Regions from separate parts of the Gracilibacillus sp. JCM 18966 genome, predicted to be linked through region 3. Evidence: riboswitches for the same ligand, from Rfam matches in the RefSeq annotation. Region 3 holds a riboswitch; each other region holds the start of a gene.
The links. A riboswitch is a leader RNA that binds a small molecule or an ion and turns the genes downstream of it on or off. The one in region 3 is predicted to bind S-adenosylmethionine.
Positions count from the first base shown of each region.

Region 1: it holds a riboswitch for S-adenosylmethionine, as region 3 does, so the genes downstream of both, ACZ5N5_RS12725 (methionine biosynthesis PLP-dependent protein) here and ACZ5N5_RS10060 (SDR family NAD(P)-dependent oxidoreductase) in region 3, are expected to answer to the same signal.
Region 2: it holds a riboswitch for S-adenosylmethionine, as region 3 does, so the genes downstream of both, ACZ5N5_RS07335 (phosphoadenylyl-sulfate reductase) here and ACZ5N5_RS10060 (SDR family NAD(P)-dependent oxidoreductase) in region 3, are expected to answer to the same signal.
Region 4: it holds a riboswitch for S-adenosylmethionine, as region 3 does, so the genes downstream of both, ACZ5N5_RS18650 (PLP-dependent aspartate aminotransferase family protein) here and ACZ5N5_RS10060 (SDR family NAD(P)-dependent oxidoreductase) in region 3, are expected to answer to the same signal.

Region 1 covers NZ_AP043883.1:2,658,969-2,663,184, reverse strand. Annotated here, with positions in the region: gene cobA (uroporphyrinogen-III C-methyltransferase) at 1-221, opposite strand, end outside; gene ACZ5N5_RS12730 (anion permease) at 214-1,290, opposite strand; SAM riboswitch class I at 1,530-1,630, opposite strand; SAM riboswitch class I at 1,861-1,960, shown strand; gene ACZ5N5_RS12725 (methionine biosynthesis PLP-dependent protein) at 2,044-3,150, shown strand; gene ACZ5N5_RS12720 (aminotransferase class I/II-fold pyridoxal phosphate-dependent enzyme) at 3,143-4,216, shown strand, end outside.
Region 2 covers NZ_AP043883.1:1,513,936-1,518,151, forward strand. Annotated here, with positions in the region: gene ACZ5N5_RS07330 (assimilatory sulfite reductase (NADPH) flavoprotein subunit) at 1-1,644, opposite strand, end outside; gene ACZ5N5_RS07335 (phosphoadenylyl-sulfate reductase) at 1,749-2,483, opposite strand; SAM riboswitch class I at 2,565-2,682, opposite strand; gene ACZ5N5_RS07340 (aldo/keto reductase family protein) at 2,837-3,778, opposite strand; gene ACZ5N5_RS07345 (histidine kinase) at 3,975-4,216, shown strand, end outside.
Region 3 covers NZ_AP043883.1:2,095,273-2,099,488, forward strand. Annotated here, with positions in the region: gene abc-f (ribosomal protection-like ABC-F family protein) at 1-544, shown strand, start outside; partial or broken gene ACZ5N5_RS10055 (Na+/H+ antiporter NhaC family protein) at 588-1,883, opposite strand; gene ACZ5N5_RS10060 (SDR family NAD(P)-dependent oxidoreductase) at 1,909-2,673, opposite strand; SAM riboswitch class I at 2,746-2,846, opposite strand; gene ACZ5N5_RS10065 (hypothetical protein) at 3,051-3,755, shown strand; gene ACZ5N5_RS10070 (dihydrofolate reductase family protein) at 3,885-4,216, shown strand, end outside.
Region 4 covers NZ_AP043883.1:3,810,259-3,814,474, forward strand. Annotated here, with positions in the region: gene ACZ5N5_RS18645 (aliphatic sulfonate ABC transporter substrate-binding protein) at 1-753, opposite strand, end outside; gene ACZ5N5_RS18650 (PLP-dependent aspartate aminotransferase family protein) at 787-2,583, opposite strand; SAM riboswitch class I at 2,686-2,792, opposite strand; SAM riboswitch class I at 2,866-2,979, opposite strand; gene ACZ5N5_RS18655 (hypothetical protein) at 3,273-3,350, shown strand; gene ACZ5N5_RS18660 (N-acetylmuramoyl-L-alanine amidase) at 3,364-4,216, opposite strand, start outside.

The DNA of each region.
Region 1 (4,216 bases), 560 kb from region 3:
TGAACGAGTAAACGATTTATCTCGTCCTGAATAACACCATGCAATTTCGGTTCTTTCCCACAAAAAATTAATTCTGCCTCACTTCTTGCATAGCTTAATAATTCTTGATTAATTAAACGATCATATAAAATAACGTCTGCTTCTTCAATCGCTCTAATTCCTTTTAACGTAATTAGTTCCTTGTCGCCCGGTCCTGCCCCTACTAAATATACTTTACCCAATCTCTTCCCATTCCCTTCTTAATTGATGTTCTTGTTGCTTTGTTTCTGACTTTACTTGATATTTCATTAACACGATTGTAATAAGTATCGTTAAGAATAATAAGATTACAGTATAGTAAGAATGACGAATAAGGATTTCGGTTAAACTATAGGAAATCACTAGTGAAATGATTGGTGAAGAAATCCAAACCTTTGCAATACGATGGATGATTTTTTCCTTCCAAACATTTTGCCAGCTTTTCGTAGCACTGATTCCAACAATTGCCGTCGTCGTTACCTGGGTCATTGGGATAGGAACTCCTAAAAAGGAGGCAGCAATAACTAATATCCCTGTTGTGCTTGAAACAACAATTCCGTTTGCCAGTGATAGATTTGTGATCTTTTTGGCATTGGTATCTAACACTTTTCCCCCAAATAAGATGCTACCATGCGCTACCACTAACGCTAAGACAGGTAAACCAATCTCCATTGTTACTAAATTTGCTCCCACCAATGGTCCTAACGCATTCGCCACATTATTCATACCAGCGGCTATTGCCTCAAAAATACCTGTTATAATTAACAGTCCTGCTAATATTTTACTAGAAAATGAGACCTTTATCTTGTCTCGGTATTTCATTCTTACTTTTTCAAGCGTATATGTCACAAAAAAAGCTAAAATTGGGATAAGAAGCCATAAACCGACGATTTCTAATATAGAAACGGCATATATTTGCTGAAAAGACAAACCAATTCCGACAATAGCACCAACGGTTACCTCACTAGTAGAAAGTGGAATACCAATATAATTCGTAACAAATAAAGTACACGCAGAAACGGCCAGTATAATTGTAGCGATGCGAACATCCATGATTTCCTCTGGAATAATTCCCTTTCCTAGTGTATGAGTAACATGCTTTCCTCCCCAAAGAGCACCAACTATGGCTCCTGAACCAGCTAGAAATAATGCCACTTTTTTATGTTTTATTACCTTACTTCCATATACGACTCCCATACTAGCGGCAGAGCCACTCGCGCCGATATTAAAAGCAAATAAACATGCGGCAAAAAAAGCTAAAATGACTAACATTTTTCATCCTACTTCCTCTATTTTTATCTTCTTAGAAATGAAACCTGCATTTTTATTTCAAGTGAATCTCCGGGCGTGAATGCTTTTCTCTCCATATCAACATAATGCTTCATCAAAATGTCGTATAGGGTTGCCGCTAATTTTCTTACCCTCGCGTCCAGATTTATTAGCGAGATCCTACTTTCTTTCAAAAAAACAAAAAACTTCTACTTGGTCTAAAAGTAGAAGTTAAATACTTCTTCTTATCTGCCAAGGTTGTCTTGCTGGAATTAGCACAGTGCCTCAAATGCCTGTTGCTGAGATTTCATCGGGCCAGTCCCTCCATCTCTCTGGATAAGAAAGCATATAATGTTTTAAGTTATTAAATGATTTGTATTGAATATAATGGTAAATACAATTAATGTCAATAGGTCAATTCCTTGGATTGCTACTGCAATCCACTAAAAATCCTTTATAACCAATGGTTTTACTAGGTTTAATTTTTTTAAATTTTTTCTTGTATTTTTTTACTGGTGATTGTATGATATATTGTATAGTATTTCCAAAACGTTTTAACAACTAAATATTTTAAGCTTATCAAGAGAGGTTTAGGGACTGGCCCGATGATGCCTCAGCAACCAGCATTTTATGCATGGTGCTAAATCCAGAAGGTAATTACCGAAGATAAGAAGTATGTATAAATGTGGGGACTTTCTTCTTATCGGGAGAAAGTCCCTTTTCGTTTTATAGCATATCGTAGGAGGAATGATCGAAATGAAGCATATCGAAACATCATTAGCTCAAATTGGGAATAAATCTGATCCAAAGACAGGTGCCGTCGAGCCACCTATTTATTTATCGACAGCCTACCAGCATGAAACAATTGGCAATTCTACCGGTTTTGATTATACGCGAACGCGTAATCCAACCAGAGATATTGTAGAAAAGGCCATAAGCGACCTTGAAAAAGGCACTAAGGGATTTGCTTGTTCATCCGGTATGGCTGCGATTCAATTAGTGCTTGCCATATTTGAAAAAGGGGATCAAATCATCGTGACAGAGGATGTTTATGGTGGAACATACCGATTATTTAGTCACTATAGTGAAGCATATGCGGTCGATTTTCTCTATGTGAAACCAGAAGAAATTGCAGAACAAATCACATCGAAAACAAAGGCAATATTTATTGAGACGCCAACAAATCCACTGTTAATCGAGTTAGATATTCATAAAGTTGCCCAGATCGCTAAAGAACACCAGCTGCTTTTAATCGTAGATAATACCTTTTTCACACCATATCTCCAAAAGCCACTTACACTAGGAGCAGATATTGTCGTCCATTCTGCAACGAAATATTTAGGTGGACATAATGATGTTCTTGCTGGACTAGTTGCTGTGAAGGATCAACCGTTAGCAGAAAAACTAACCCATCTACACAATGCCATAGGAGCTGTATTGTCACCATTTGATTGTATGTTACTTATTCGAGGCATGAAAACGTTAAGTCTTCGCCTTGAGAAGCAACAGGAAAATGCTAGAGCACTTGAACAGTTTTTCAAGGAGCACCCTTTAGTAACAGACATTCTGTATCCCGGTAAAGGTGCAATGGTTAGTTTCCGGATTAAGGAGAAACAAATGGTTGTCCCCTTCTTATCCCATTTAAAAGTCATTTCTTTTGCGGAAAGCTTAGGTGGGGTGGAGAGCTTTATCACTTATCCAACAACACAAACGCATGCAGATATCCCTTTAGAAGAACGTGAAAAACGTGGTATTTGTGAAAGGCTGTTACGTTTCTCTGTCGGTATTGAGCATATAGAAGATTTAAAAGAAGATCTAGATCAAGCACTACTAAAGAGCAAGGAGGAATTACTTCATGTCTAACCAATTTGATACAAAGCTTATTCATGCAGGGCTACAACAAGGATTTAACGAAAAGGTGACAGGTGCCGTAAATCCTCCGATTTATTTATCATCTACTTATCATCAGAAAGAAATAAATGAATTCGGACCATTCGATTATAGCCGCTCAGGTAACCCAACCAGAGAAATTTTAGAAAAGACGATTGCGCAGTTAGAGAATGGATACGCAGGCTATGCCTTTTCTTCAGGCATGGCAGCTATCTCCTCCGCTTTTTTATTATTGGAAGCGGGAGATCATGTCGTTGTGACAAAAGACGTTTATGGAGGTACCTATCGATTTATCAGTCAGCTATTGACCAGCTTCTCGATTAGCCATACTTTTGTTGACATGACAAACATCGCAGAAATTGAAAAAGCTATTCAAAGTAATACAAAGGTTATTTATATGGAAACACCAGCAAATCCCTTATTGCAAATCACTGACATTAAGAAAGTGGTGGAGTTAGCTAAAGCCAATGATTGCTATACTTATTTAGACAATACATTTATGACACCATTGTATCAAAATCCACTAGATCTTGGTGTAGACATTGTGCTCCATAGTGCGACTAAATTCTTATCTGGTCATAGTGACGTAGTAGCTGGATTAGCTGTGGCAAAAACAGAAGAGTTAGCTGCAAAACTAAAATTTATTCAGAATACAATTGGATCCATTCTAAGTGCACAGGATTCCTATACCTTAATTCAAGGAATGAAAACTTTGGAGACTCGACTAACCAAATCAAGCCAATCTGCACTTGAAATTGCTAAATTTTTGGATGAACATCATGCGATTGAAAAAGTGTATTATCCAGGTCTTACGGATCATCCTGGTTTTAACGTTCATCATTCTCAAGCCAAAAGTGGTGGAGCAGTCCTATCCTTTTTATTATCAGAAAATGTTGACATAGAGGGATTCGTTAGAAAGCTAGAAATACCAGTCTTTGCCGTAAGCTTAGGGGCTGTGGAATCTATTCTTTCTCATCCTGCTACCATGTCTCATGCAGCAATGCCTCCACATGAACGAAAAGAAAGAGGGATCGAGGAT
Region 2 (4,216 bases), 580 kb from region 3:
TATATGTGCACCTTGTTCCAGCCAGGAAAATAATTCTTTTGCTTTTTCTAGCATTCGATGCTGCACATATATCTTTTCAGCAGAATCTCTTGAAAATGCAACATCCATCCTGCTTAGATAGCCATTCTTTAGCCAATTTTGCCAATCGACCTGGTATAAAAAGTCTGATCGGAAGTGTTGATCACCAAAGAATAGCCAGGTTTTCCCCTTTAATTCAAGCTCTTCTCGTTCCTCTATATATCCTCTGAATGGAGCAACTCCTGTTCCTGGACCAATCATAATAACAGGTGTGCTATCATCAAAAGGAAACTTAAAATTCGGATTTCGATGAACATATACATTCAATTGATCACCAGGTTGAATTCTCTCTGCAATCTCGCCTGAGCACACGCCATGACGATCACGTCCATGGGTGTGGTAGCGAACCGTAGCAATCGTTAAGTGAACTTCATCAGGATTTGCCTTATAACTGCTTGAGATCGAATATTGTCTTGCAGGAATTTTCCTTAACCAGTGCATAAGGGAGGCAGGGTCCAAATTGCTCGGTGTGAAATCAAGGATTAGATCTAGTAAGTCCCTGCCATGTATATATTCCCTCATCTTGTCACTATCCTCTATTAGCTTGGTAAGCTTTTCATTATCAAAAAATCCTGCAGCTTTTTCGAGCATTCCTTTTGTTAGTTTTGTAATTTCAAAGATAGAGGTTAATGCCTCTTGGATCGAGCGAATTTCCCCTTGCTTATTTATAGGTATCGTTTGTTCTGCATTCCAATCTAGTTTATTGATGACTGCCTGAACAAGCTCGGGATTGTTCTTTGGATAGATAGCTAGACAATCGCCTGGTTCATAGCTTAGGTTAGAGTTTTCTAATGACAATTCAATATGTCTCGTTTCCTTGTTCGAGCCTCTTCCACTTAGGTCTATATTTTCTAGGACCTCTGCTGGGTATGGATTACTCTTGGAGTATATTGGTGCTTCTGCAGGGGAGGAGGCGACCTGCTGCTCTGAAGCCTGAGTTTGGCTGTCCTCGTTTAATACTTTTAATACACCATTCATCCATTCCTCGGCTAATTCTTCATAATCGACATCACAATCCACGCGTGGGTGAATACGTGTTGCACCTAATTCCTCTAAACGTTTGTCAAAATCCTTCCCTGTTTGGCAGAAATGCTCATAGGATTCATCCCCTAAAGAGAGGACAGAGAATCTTACACTATCTAACTTAGGTGCTTTTCTCCCTAATAAAAACTCATGGAATTGTATCGCATTATCTGGTGGATCTCCTTCACCGTGTGTTGCGGTAACAATTAAGAGATCCTCCACTTCTTTTAATTTCTTTGCCTTAAAATCATCCATGCTTGAAATCACGGTTTTTCGATCCGATGCCTTTAATTGATCATTCAACTGTTCGGCAATTGTTTGACTGTTCCCTGTTTCTGATCCATATAAGATAGTAATGGTTCTTGTTGCTGTCTCGCTCGTTTTAGTCACTTGCTTCGTCGTTTCAGGTGGTGCTGCTGATTGAGATGCAGCAAGGTAGCCGGCAAGCCAATTTTTCTGTGCATCGTTTAAGGTTGGCAATAATTGATTTAAAATTTCTGTTTGTCGTTCATCAAATGGGCTGTTAACCACTTGTAAGGCCAATAAGATCACCTCTCCATTATATTATGTTATGGGAATATTATTTGATTTTCATTATTCCGATAGTTTTACTTAGTTATAGACATAAAAATTTAACCATCTATTTTCTATGGTGTCGTTGTAGTGTGTAAACCACATTCTGTTTTGTTAAAGGAACTCCATCTACCAGCACGCTCATCGTCTGAATTAGTGACAGGGGAGGTACAAGGTATACATCCAATGCTTGGAAAGTTCTGATCATGTAAAGCGTTGTATGGGAGGTTGTGTTTTTTGATGTAGTCCCAAACATCATCCCAGGTCCAATAGATAAGGGGACATATTTTAACAGATTGGAATCTTTCATCCTTGTTAACAAATTGAGTCTTCGCACGACTTAGGGATTGCTCTCTTCTAAGTCCGGATATCCAAGCAACAGCTCCGCTCAGAACCTCCTCTAATGGTTTTACTTTTCGAAGGTAGCAGCATTGATCAGGATTTCTCTTCCAAAGAGCGGATCCATGTTTTTCTGCTTGCTCCTCTACTGTTAATTCAGGTTGCTTCATCGTTATTTGTAAGGAAGGATATTTGTTTTTCACTTCATCAATCAGATCATAGGTTTCTTGAAAATGTAAGCCTGTGTCGAGAAAAACTAATGAAGCATCTGGCTTCACTCTAGCAATTAAGTCTATTAGGACCATACTTTCTGCCCCAAAGCTACAAGCATAAACGAGTGAGTCTCCATAGCTTTTGTAAGCCCAATTAATGATTTGCTCAGCCCCTTTTGTCGGGTCATCTTCACCAGGCGTGAACTCATTCCAAAAACTTTCTTCATAATGAGCATAGGTAATTGCTTGTTCTGACATATTTCTCCTCCTTTTAATCGTCTTTCTCATCAAAAAAACTTCTTATCTGTTCAGATAAGAAGTCTTGTAATCAATCTACACTTCTTATCTTTCGGGATACAACCTAAAGCTGTCCCGCAGGATTTGGCACAGTGTTCATTTGTAAGAACCTGTTGCCGAGGATTCACTGGGCCTGCCCCTCCACCTCTCTGGATAAGAATTCCTTTTATGAATATTTAATGTAATGATAAACCGAATAACAGGAAATGTCAACATGATTTTTTGTAAAAATTGTTAATATATATTTTTATATATATGCAAATAGTCCAATAGATGGGACGAAAATGGGCAGCTAGACCGCCCATTTTATCACCTTAACCGAGAATTTCCTCTGTTTTAGCTAATGTCTCTTGGGAAAGTGTGATGCCAGATGCCTTTGCATTTTCTTCGATTTGTTCTGGACGACTTGCTCCCACAAGTGCGCTCGCTACATTTTCTTGACGTAGGATCCACGCAATGGCTAATTGAGCAAGGGATAGGTTTTCATTTGCAGCAATGGCCTTCAATTTTTCTACTTTCTCTAGATTGTCTTCCGTTAGAATACGTGATAGATTCATATCCTTTTGAGCTGCCCGACTGTTTTCAGGAATTGCTTGTCCTTTTTTATATTTACCAGTTAGTACACCCTGTGCAAGTGGAGAGAAGACAACTTGTCCAATTCCATGCTTTTTACCTACAGGGATCACTTCTTTTTCGATGTAGCGTTGAAGCATACTGTAATTCGGTTGATTGACGACAATACGATCAAGCAATTTTTTGTCAGCTAGATGAATAGCTTCTGTCATTTGCTCTGCCGACCATTCACTAACACCGATATATAAAACTTTTCCTTGTCTAATTAAATCATCAAGCGCTCGTAATGTTTCCTCTAAAGGGGTGTCTTGGTGGTATCTGTGACAATAGTAGATATCGATATAGTCAAGTCCAAGTCGCTTTAAGCTCGCGTCACATTGTTCTACGATGTGTTTTCTCGATAAGCCGTGGTCGTTTGGACCATCTCCCATTTTTCCGAAAACTTTTGTCGCAAGCACATAGGAGCTCCTCGGGTATTTTCTTAATGCTTTACCGACGACCTTTTCTGCATCCCCTCGCATATAGACATTTGCTGTATCAAAAAAGTTAATGCCAAGCTCATAGGCTTTATCAATAGAGGCGATTGCTTTCTCTTCTTCAACATACCCTCCATATGTAAGCCAGCTTCCTAGACTAATTTCACTTACTTTTAATCCAGTATTTCCTAAACGGCGGTATTGCATATCGATCACTCCTTGTTATATTTTAAGCGCTTTCTTAAATAGTATAAAATAGAAAGAAGGAGGTTGCTAGTAATCTGTTTTCAGATCATTCACTAAATCAACGGTGCATTTCGTTCACAACCAGTTTATAATAAAGGAAGACTTCTTACCATCGGAGAAATTACAGACGTTAGTTTAAGGAAAATGGAGGATCAAGATGCGTTATTTCTACTGGGCATGGCTTATTATTTGGTTTATCACTTGGACGGGGACAACATGGATGGGAGTTCAAGCGGGAGGTAGTGTTGCCTTTCTATTTATGATGTCCGCTTTTGGCTTAGGGGTTTTATTTTTTACCTCTGTCGTAAAATACAAACAGAAGATGCATTTTACTCTATGGCTGCTTTTTCTCGTGATTATCACCATAGCTTTTATTTTACCTAGTTTTTCAACACTCAA
Region 3 (4,216 bases):
AATCGTCGGAAATAATGGAACAGGAAAAACTACGTTATTAAAGTTAATCTTAGGACATCTTAAAGCAGACAAAGGAGAGGTAAGGATCGGGAGTAATGTGAAGATTGGCTACCTGTCACAGCATACTTTTTCTAAAATGGTAGACAGAACGGCAATCGATGTCTTTCGTGACGAAGTGAAAGTAACAGAAGCGGAGGCAAGACAGATATTAGCAAAATTTCTATTCTACGGCTACAGTGTATTTAAAAAGGTTTCCCAGCTAAGTGGTGGAGAAAAAATGAGGTTGAGATTGGCCCAGCTTATGTATCAGGATACCAATTTATTGATCTTAGATGAGCCTACGAACCATTTAGATATAGATTCATTGGAAGTATTAGAGGAAACGCTTGAACAATACGAAGGCACCATTCTTGCAATATCCCATGATCGTTACTTTCTAAATAAATTATTTGATAGGATTTTCTGGATCGAAGATGGGCATGTGCATGTATGGGAAGGAAACTATGACTGGGCTAAGCTAAAAATGAGTGAGAAAAGAACTTAGCAAAAAAAAATGCCGCATGAGTAAAGACTTCATGCGGCTAAATTTACTGTTTCACTTTTCTACGAGGGAATCCAAACAAAATGGCAGTAATTCCACAAATTCCAAGCAATATTGGATAAAAGGAATAAGGCATAATACTTAAGGGTGATATCGAAGCAAGTCCTGCCACTGCCAGCATTTGGCCACCATATGGTACGATTCCTTGCCAACAAGCGGCGAAAATATCAAGAATACTTGCCGATTTTCTTGGGTCAACATTATACTTGCTTGCAATATCTTTTGCTAACGGCCCCGTCATTATAATGGAAATCGTGTTATTGGCAGTACTAATATCTGCTACACTAACAAGCCCAGCGATACCAAATTCAGCCCCTTTTTTCGATTTGATCTTGTTAGAAACTACATGAAGTAAATAATCTATCCCTCCATTGTATTGAATAATTCCGATTATTCCTCCGATAAACAATGCTACAATTGCAATATCCTCCATATTCAATACGCCTTGTGATGCAGCCTAGAGCAGAGTTGAACCAGTGTAGGAACCATCTATGATACCAATCGCACCAGCAAGGATAATCCCACCGATTAACACAATTACCACATTCACTCCTAAGATGGCTACGATTAATACAGCAAGATAAGGTATAACTTTCGCAAGATTATAAGAATAGTCCTCCAATTGATTGATATGACTTCCTGAAGTAATGAACCATAATATAAGTGCAGTAATCAATGCGCCGGGAAGAACGATAAAAAAGTTTGTTTTAAACTTATCGCTCATCGAAGTGTTTTGGGTTCGTGCGGAAGCGATCGTAGTATCCGAAATCATCGATAGATTATCACCAAACATAGCCCCACCAATCACAGTAGCCATTGCTAATGCCATAGGAATATCCGTTTGATCAGCAATACCAATTCCAATAGGAGCAAGTGCGACGACAGTTCCCATCGATGTCCCCATTGTAATGGAGATAAAACAACCAATTAAAAATAATCCTACCATTAAAAGGTTTGCAGGTAGGAGGGAAAGCCCAAGGTTCACGGTCGCATCAACTGCGCCCATACCTTTTGCTACTTCCGAAAAGGCACCTGCAAGCACAAAAATGATGCACATTAGCATAATATTTTCATGCCCAGCCCCCTTTGTGAAGATTTCAATTTTTTTAGCTAGTTTTACTTTGCGATTCATGAAAATGGCAACAGCTGCCGCAATAATGACCGCCACATTCAGTGGCATATTAGAAAAATCCTTTGTCAACACTCCTGTGCCGATAAATAACAATATAAATATGAGTAAGGGGAATAATGCCGAGGCCTTCCCTTTAGTCTGTTGAGTCATGTTGTATTCCTCCTGTTTATATAGGTTAATGCATGGTCATGCCACCAGTTATGTTAATTGCTTGTCCTGTCATGTAATTCGAATATTTTGAGGCTAAAAAGACCACCACATATGCGACATCTTCAGGAGTTCCTGTTCTTCCAAGTGGCACCTGTGAAAAGTCCTCTTCTCTAATTGCTTCTTCATTCAAACCCCTCAAATTACCACCAATCACTCGTTCTTTACGTTTCATGTCCGTTTCAATAATACCAGGACAGACGGCATTCACATTAATTTGGTCTTGCGCAAGCTCGAGAGCCATCACTTTAGTAAGCCCAATGACTGCATGCTTAGAGGCAACATAGCTCCCCATTAGGCGATAGCCGTTTTTTCCAGCCTGTGAAGCAATATTGATAATTTTACCTCCAAAGCCTTGATCCTTCAGTTTATTCGCAACGACTTGGCTACATAATTGCACACCTTTAGCATTTATATCCATTGTTTTATCCCAATCTTCTTCTTTTATCTCCGTAAAGTAATCCATTGTCGAAATGCCAGCATTGTTCACTAGGATATCTATTTTTCCAAAATGATGAATAACCTGTTTTATCATATTATGGACATCATTTTTGTTAGAGACATCTGCCTGGAAATAGAATAAATTTTCATCATCTGTCTGCTTGGTTTCTTGAATATCAATAGCGGCAACCTTTGCGTTAGATGATAAAAGAGCCTGAACAATAGACTTTCCAATACCGTTTGCTCCACCTGTAACGATGGCGACCTTTCCAGATAAATCAACTTTGAGCATAGAATAACCTCTTTTCTATAATAAAAAACCCTCTTCAAAAGCAAGAAGAGGGTGAAGTAAGATGAATGTCTCTTCTTATCTGTTAGCTATTTGCTACTGGAATTGGCACATTACTCTTAAGAGTTGTTGCCGAGGATTCATAGGGCCAGTCCCTCCCCCTCTCTAGATAAGAACATATAGGAAAGTTAATGCTCTTTAGTTTACAACTAGAAACAAGTTATAGTCAAGTGTTTCACTAGGAATTACACCTGTAAAATTTGCCATTCTTTCGTTAATCATTCTCTCTGCTACTAAACGATGGGAAAAATATTGAATGAATGACAATTTAATGGTAGGTTATAAGAGTGATATAATATATTATTTTAAGAGGTGATGGAATGGAGAAGCATAACACCGAAGATTTACAACAAACGGAAGTAGCAGAGGAACAGGAAACAGAAAAGGAACGATTTGTTTCAAATGAGGAGAAAAAAGAGAACAATTCCTCCATAAATTTTGATTTTGGAGAAAGTGTAAAAGAGACAAAGGGTATTCTGAAGGATGCGATTTTAAGACCACATGCTATCGTGAGCTCTACTCGAACAATCCGTATGGAAACGAGTGCACTAATTTTATTATCATTATCATTATTGATAGGTATTTGTTATTTTCTTTTCTATAAATTTGGATTTGAGGGAATGCTCAGCTTATTTGCAGATGTGGGCGTAATGTTTATCATAACGAGCATCTTATCTTGGATGATTACCTTTGCAATCGGCTATTTTTCTCTTTACTTACTTTTAATGTATTTCGGAGATCGTAAAATGGATCATAAAGAATTGTTAACGAAATATGCGATTGTGAATATTCCTTTTACATTAGTTTTTTGTTTAGTGATTTTATTTTTCGGATTTTTAATGGTAGATTTGTTTGTCGTTACATATGTTTTTGCCTTAATGCTCTATGGGGTAATTCATATTTATCTTTACCTTGTACATATGAGAAAACCGAAATTTGATTTGTACTGGACAATTGCGGGCTACCTATTAGTCTTAATTGTTGCTACACATTTATTGAATGGAATTGATTTTTCAGCATTTTAAAAAGCAGGAGTACACCTCTTGCTTTTTTATTGTTTAGCTAACTCTGTCACTATTAGCAAGATACAAGAAATTTCTCCTCGGAATATATGTTAAGCTAAAGATAAAGTTTTGTTTGAAAGGTGGAGGATAATGGGCAAAGTTGTTTTAGATATCTCGATGTCTCTGGATGGTTATATTAGTGGTCAAAATGATAGTCAGATCCAGCCATTAGGTGATGGTGGAGAGTTTATTCAAAATTGGTTATTTGATGGTAATGAATCAAGCAGTTATAACGATTTCTTCAAGCTTTCTAGTACAAATAAAAAAGTTTTTGACAATACGGTAGCTAATACAGGCGCGATGATAGTTGGGAGGAGAACCTTCGATATTGTAAAAGGATGGGGTGGAAGTCATCCAATTCAAGGTATTCCTATCTTTGTTGTAACACATCAAAAACCAGATAGTTATATAGAAGAGAATAC
Region 4 (4,216 bases), 1.7 Mb from region 3:
CCAATTACGAGCGCGCTCATACAATTCAATTACTTTATTTACATATTCCGGATATTTGTCTGCAAACTCTTGACGAACATTTAAAAAGCCATACGTGTTTAAGTCTGCATTACGGAAGAATAATTGCGCATTTTCTTCTAATTCTAATTTTGCCATATGTGGATCAAGCCCTGCCCATGCATCTACATCGCCTGATACAAGGGCTGAACCACCATCTGCATGCTGCAGGTTAGTCAATGTAATATCATTAATCGTTAAGCCTTCTGAATCCAATGCTCTTACTAGAAAGATGAAGGGGTCTGTTCCCATAGTTGCTGCAACATTCTTTCCTTTTAAATCTTTAATGGATTCAATTCCTGAGCCTTCATTCGTTACTAATGCCGTCCATTCTGGCTTCGAATAGATGTATACATTCTCTATTGGTGCACCACTCTCCTTAGAGATTAAGGCTGCAGCACCTGCCGATGAACCAAAGTCAATACTATCACTTCTTAAAAACTCTAATGCTTTATTACTTCCTTGACTTAATGTCCACTCCACCTCTATATCTTCTTCCGCAAAAACTTCTTCTGCCCATTCGAATTTCTTTAATACTAAGCTTGTTGGCGAATAATAAGCATAATCTAAACGGATTTTTTCAGGCTTTCCCTCTGTTTCTCCTTCTGCTGCACAGCCTGATGCAATAACAAGAATGAAACCAAAAAGCGCGATAGCTAAAAAACTACGTAAATCTATTAATGGTATTCTTTTCATGATAGATTGTCCCCTTTTTTATTTTCTTTTCTATTAAATTTCACAAGCATAAGTGGAAATTGTTCCTCTTAACCGCTGGGCTTCTTTGTACGTACATCTATTGTGTACAACCTGTAACCCTGCTTCTCTTGCCACTTCTTCTGCTTTTGGTGAAACAACACCTTCCTGTAGCCAGAATACTTTTGGTTTAACTTCCACCGCTTCTTTTGCTACTTCTACCGCAGCATCAGGGCTACGGAAAACTTGTACAATGTCAATAGGAACAGGAACACTTTTTAAATCTGGGTATGCTTTTTCTCCTAAAATCTCTGTTTCCCTTGGATTAACTGGAATAATTTTATATCCAAGACGTTGCATTTTTCTTGCTAGACGGTAGCTCGGTCTTGCTTCCTTCCCACTCAGACCAACAATAGCCAATGTTTTTTGGCGAGTCACCTCTTCCCCATTCTCGATTACCCGCTCATATGGAGAATTTAATGCCCATTTAATTACCCCTTCATCATTTACGACGATTTGTTTTGCTTCATCTGCACCGATTCCTGTTGCTTTGGCAAGTGCTTGATCAAGATCATTTTGAATATCACGAATTGATTCGATTCCTACAGATAAACGAACAAGCTCTTCTGTTACTCCTGTTTCCTCTAATTGCTCTTTACTTAACTGTTGATGAGTAGTAGAAGCTGGATGAATAATTAATGACCTAGCATCTCCAACATTGGCTACATGGGACCATAGAGAAACATTATTGATTAGATCTCTACCTGCATCTCGTCCACCTTTAATACCAAAGACAATGATTGAGCCAAAGCCATTGTTCAAAATACGCTTCGCTAGTGCGTGTGATGGATGGCTTTCCAATCCTGGATATCGAATCCATTCCACCGCTTCGTGTTCTTCTAGATATTCTGCTAATTCCTGAGCATTTCGATTATGTCTTTCCACTCTTAAATGAAGTGTTTCTAATCCTTGTAGTAACTGGAAGGCATTAAATGGGCTAAGTGCCGCACCGAAGTCTCTCAATAACTGGACACGCACTTTTGTGATAAATGCTAATGTTCCAAAGTCTATTGCATAACGAATTCCATTGTAGCTCGGATCTGGTTCAGTAAATTGAGGATATTTTTCTGAATTCCAGTTAAAACGACCTCCATCAACTATAATTCCGCCAATCGATGTACCGTGACCACCTATCCATTTTGTCGCAGAATGAACCACAATATCAGCACCTAATGTGATTGGTTTACAACCATAAGGTGTGGCAAATGTATTATCAACGATCAATGGTACACCTGCCTCATGAGCAATCTCTGAAACTTTTTCTACATCCAATACTTGAAGGCCAGGATTTCCGATAATCTCACCATAAACTGCTTTCGTATTTTCATTGATGGCTTGACGGAAATTCTCAGGATCGGTTGGGTCTACAAATTTTACGTTGATTCCGTATCTTGGTAATGTTACAGCAAACAGATTATAGGTTCCGCCATACAAGTTCACACCTGCAACAATTTCGTCTCCCGCACTTGCTAGATTTAAGATCGATAGGGTGATGGCTGACATCCCCGAAGCTGTTGCAACTGCTGCAACGCCATCTTCTAAAAGGGCTAATCTTTTCTCAAAAACATCGACAGTTGGATTACCAATTCTTGAATAGATGTTTCCTGGTTCATCAAGTGCAAATAGTCTCTCTGCATGTTCTGTGTCATGGAAAACGAACGAAGTAGATTGATAGATAGGCACTGCTCTTGAACCTGTTGTTGGATCAGGCGCCTGACCACCGTGTAAATTTAAGGTCTCCGCATCATACGTTGAATTTTTAAAAGCTGTCATGTTAGTTTCCTCCTTGAATATTCCATTCATTTAATTAATATAAGTATAAAGAAAAGCCTTCTTCGACAAGAAGAAGGCTTTGGTTATCTACCAGCTGTCTCCCTCTTATCTATCAGGAATGTTTCCTGCAGGATTTAGCACCTTTTAAGCTGAAGCTTAATGGTTGCTGGGCGTCATCGGGCCAGTCCCTCTGCCTCTCTTGATAAGAGCTATTTAATTTTTATCGGATCAAAAAATCCTCTCTACATGGAGATAGAGAGGATTCAGTGTGAATAATTCGCTCTCTTATCTCTCCAAGCATGATCACTTAGTGGAATTGGCACCTTTATTAAGCTTTTGTGCTTAATGGTTGCCGAGGTTTCATAGGGCCAGTCCCTCCACCTCTCTTGATAAGATTTATTGTCAAATATTGTAATTCCGAGTGGATTACTTATATTTAATTTAGTTATTACATACTTTAGCATGGTAGACCACCACTGTCAACAAGTATTTATAAATTATTGAATATTTTTCTTTTAAGAGTATTCATGATTTATATCGACATGAAATAGCTTTTTTTTAATCCATTCATTTATGTTTTCAAAAAAATAGCGCATACTCATCCTAGAAAGAGGTTTTATTATGATCAACTACAAAAAAAAGTTGCCATCGTAACAGGAGGTGAAAGTGGTATCGGACGAGAAACATGCTTGCAATTAGCCAAGAAAGGTGCACGCATTGCCGTTATTAATATTTCCGATGATAGAGAAACGCCTGCATCCATTTGATGCAGCCACTTCTCTATTTAAAATAAGCTAAAAGACCTTTGGTGATCCCTTCTGCTAAGTTATCTTGATAGTCGCTTGTTCGGATTGTGAGTAAGTCATGAGGATTCGTAATAAATCCCATTTCTAATAAGAGTGCTTTATTTTGATTGTTTCTTAGTACATAGAAATTACTACTTCGAACCCCTCGATCTCTCATTGTGACATGTTGAGATAAAGAGGACTGCATTTCATAGGCAAGCTCTTTACTATCTGGGCCAAAATAGTGTGTGCTAATTCCATTAGCAGAAACTATTGGACTTGCATTAAAATGTAGACTTATAAAAGCATGAGTCTGATAAGCATGACTTATTCTCAAGCGGGTGGCATGATCTACATAGCTATCATTACTTCTCGTTAATAATACCGTTGCACCTGCTTGACGGAGCTCACTTGCTATCTCAGAAAGCACCTCCATAATGACATCCTTTTCAAAGATACCCCCAAGTCCTATGGCTCCAGGATCCATGCCACCATGCCCTGGATCGAGCACAATATTAAAGCCATTTAAGTTCTGCTCATTGCTTACCGTAGTTGTAGTAGCTGTTTGTTCCACAGATTGCTCTGTATCTGACGTAGCCTGGGCTGATGGTTCTTCAGGTATGTATGTGGTACTTTGATGATTCGTCAACCAGCCCGCAATCCATCCAATTTTACCATTCTTTAAATCTACTTTTATCCATTGATCTTCAGTATCAACGACCGAAAAAGACTCTCCAATTGTTGTAAAACCGATAATAGGATAATTTGTACCTGGTCCTGAACGAATCCGAACACCAGTGGCAGTAATAGAAACATCGTTTAAACTATCATTAGTAGCTGCTCGCTCT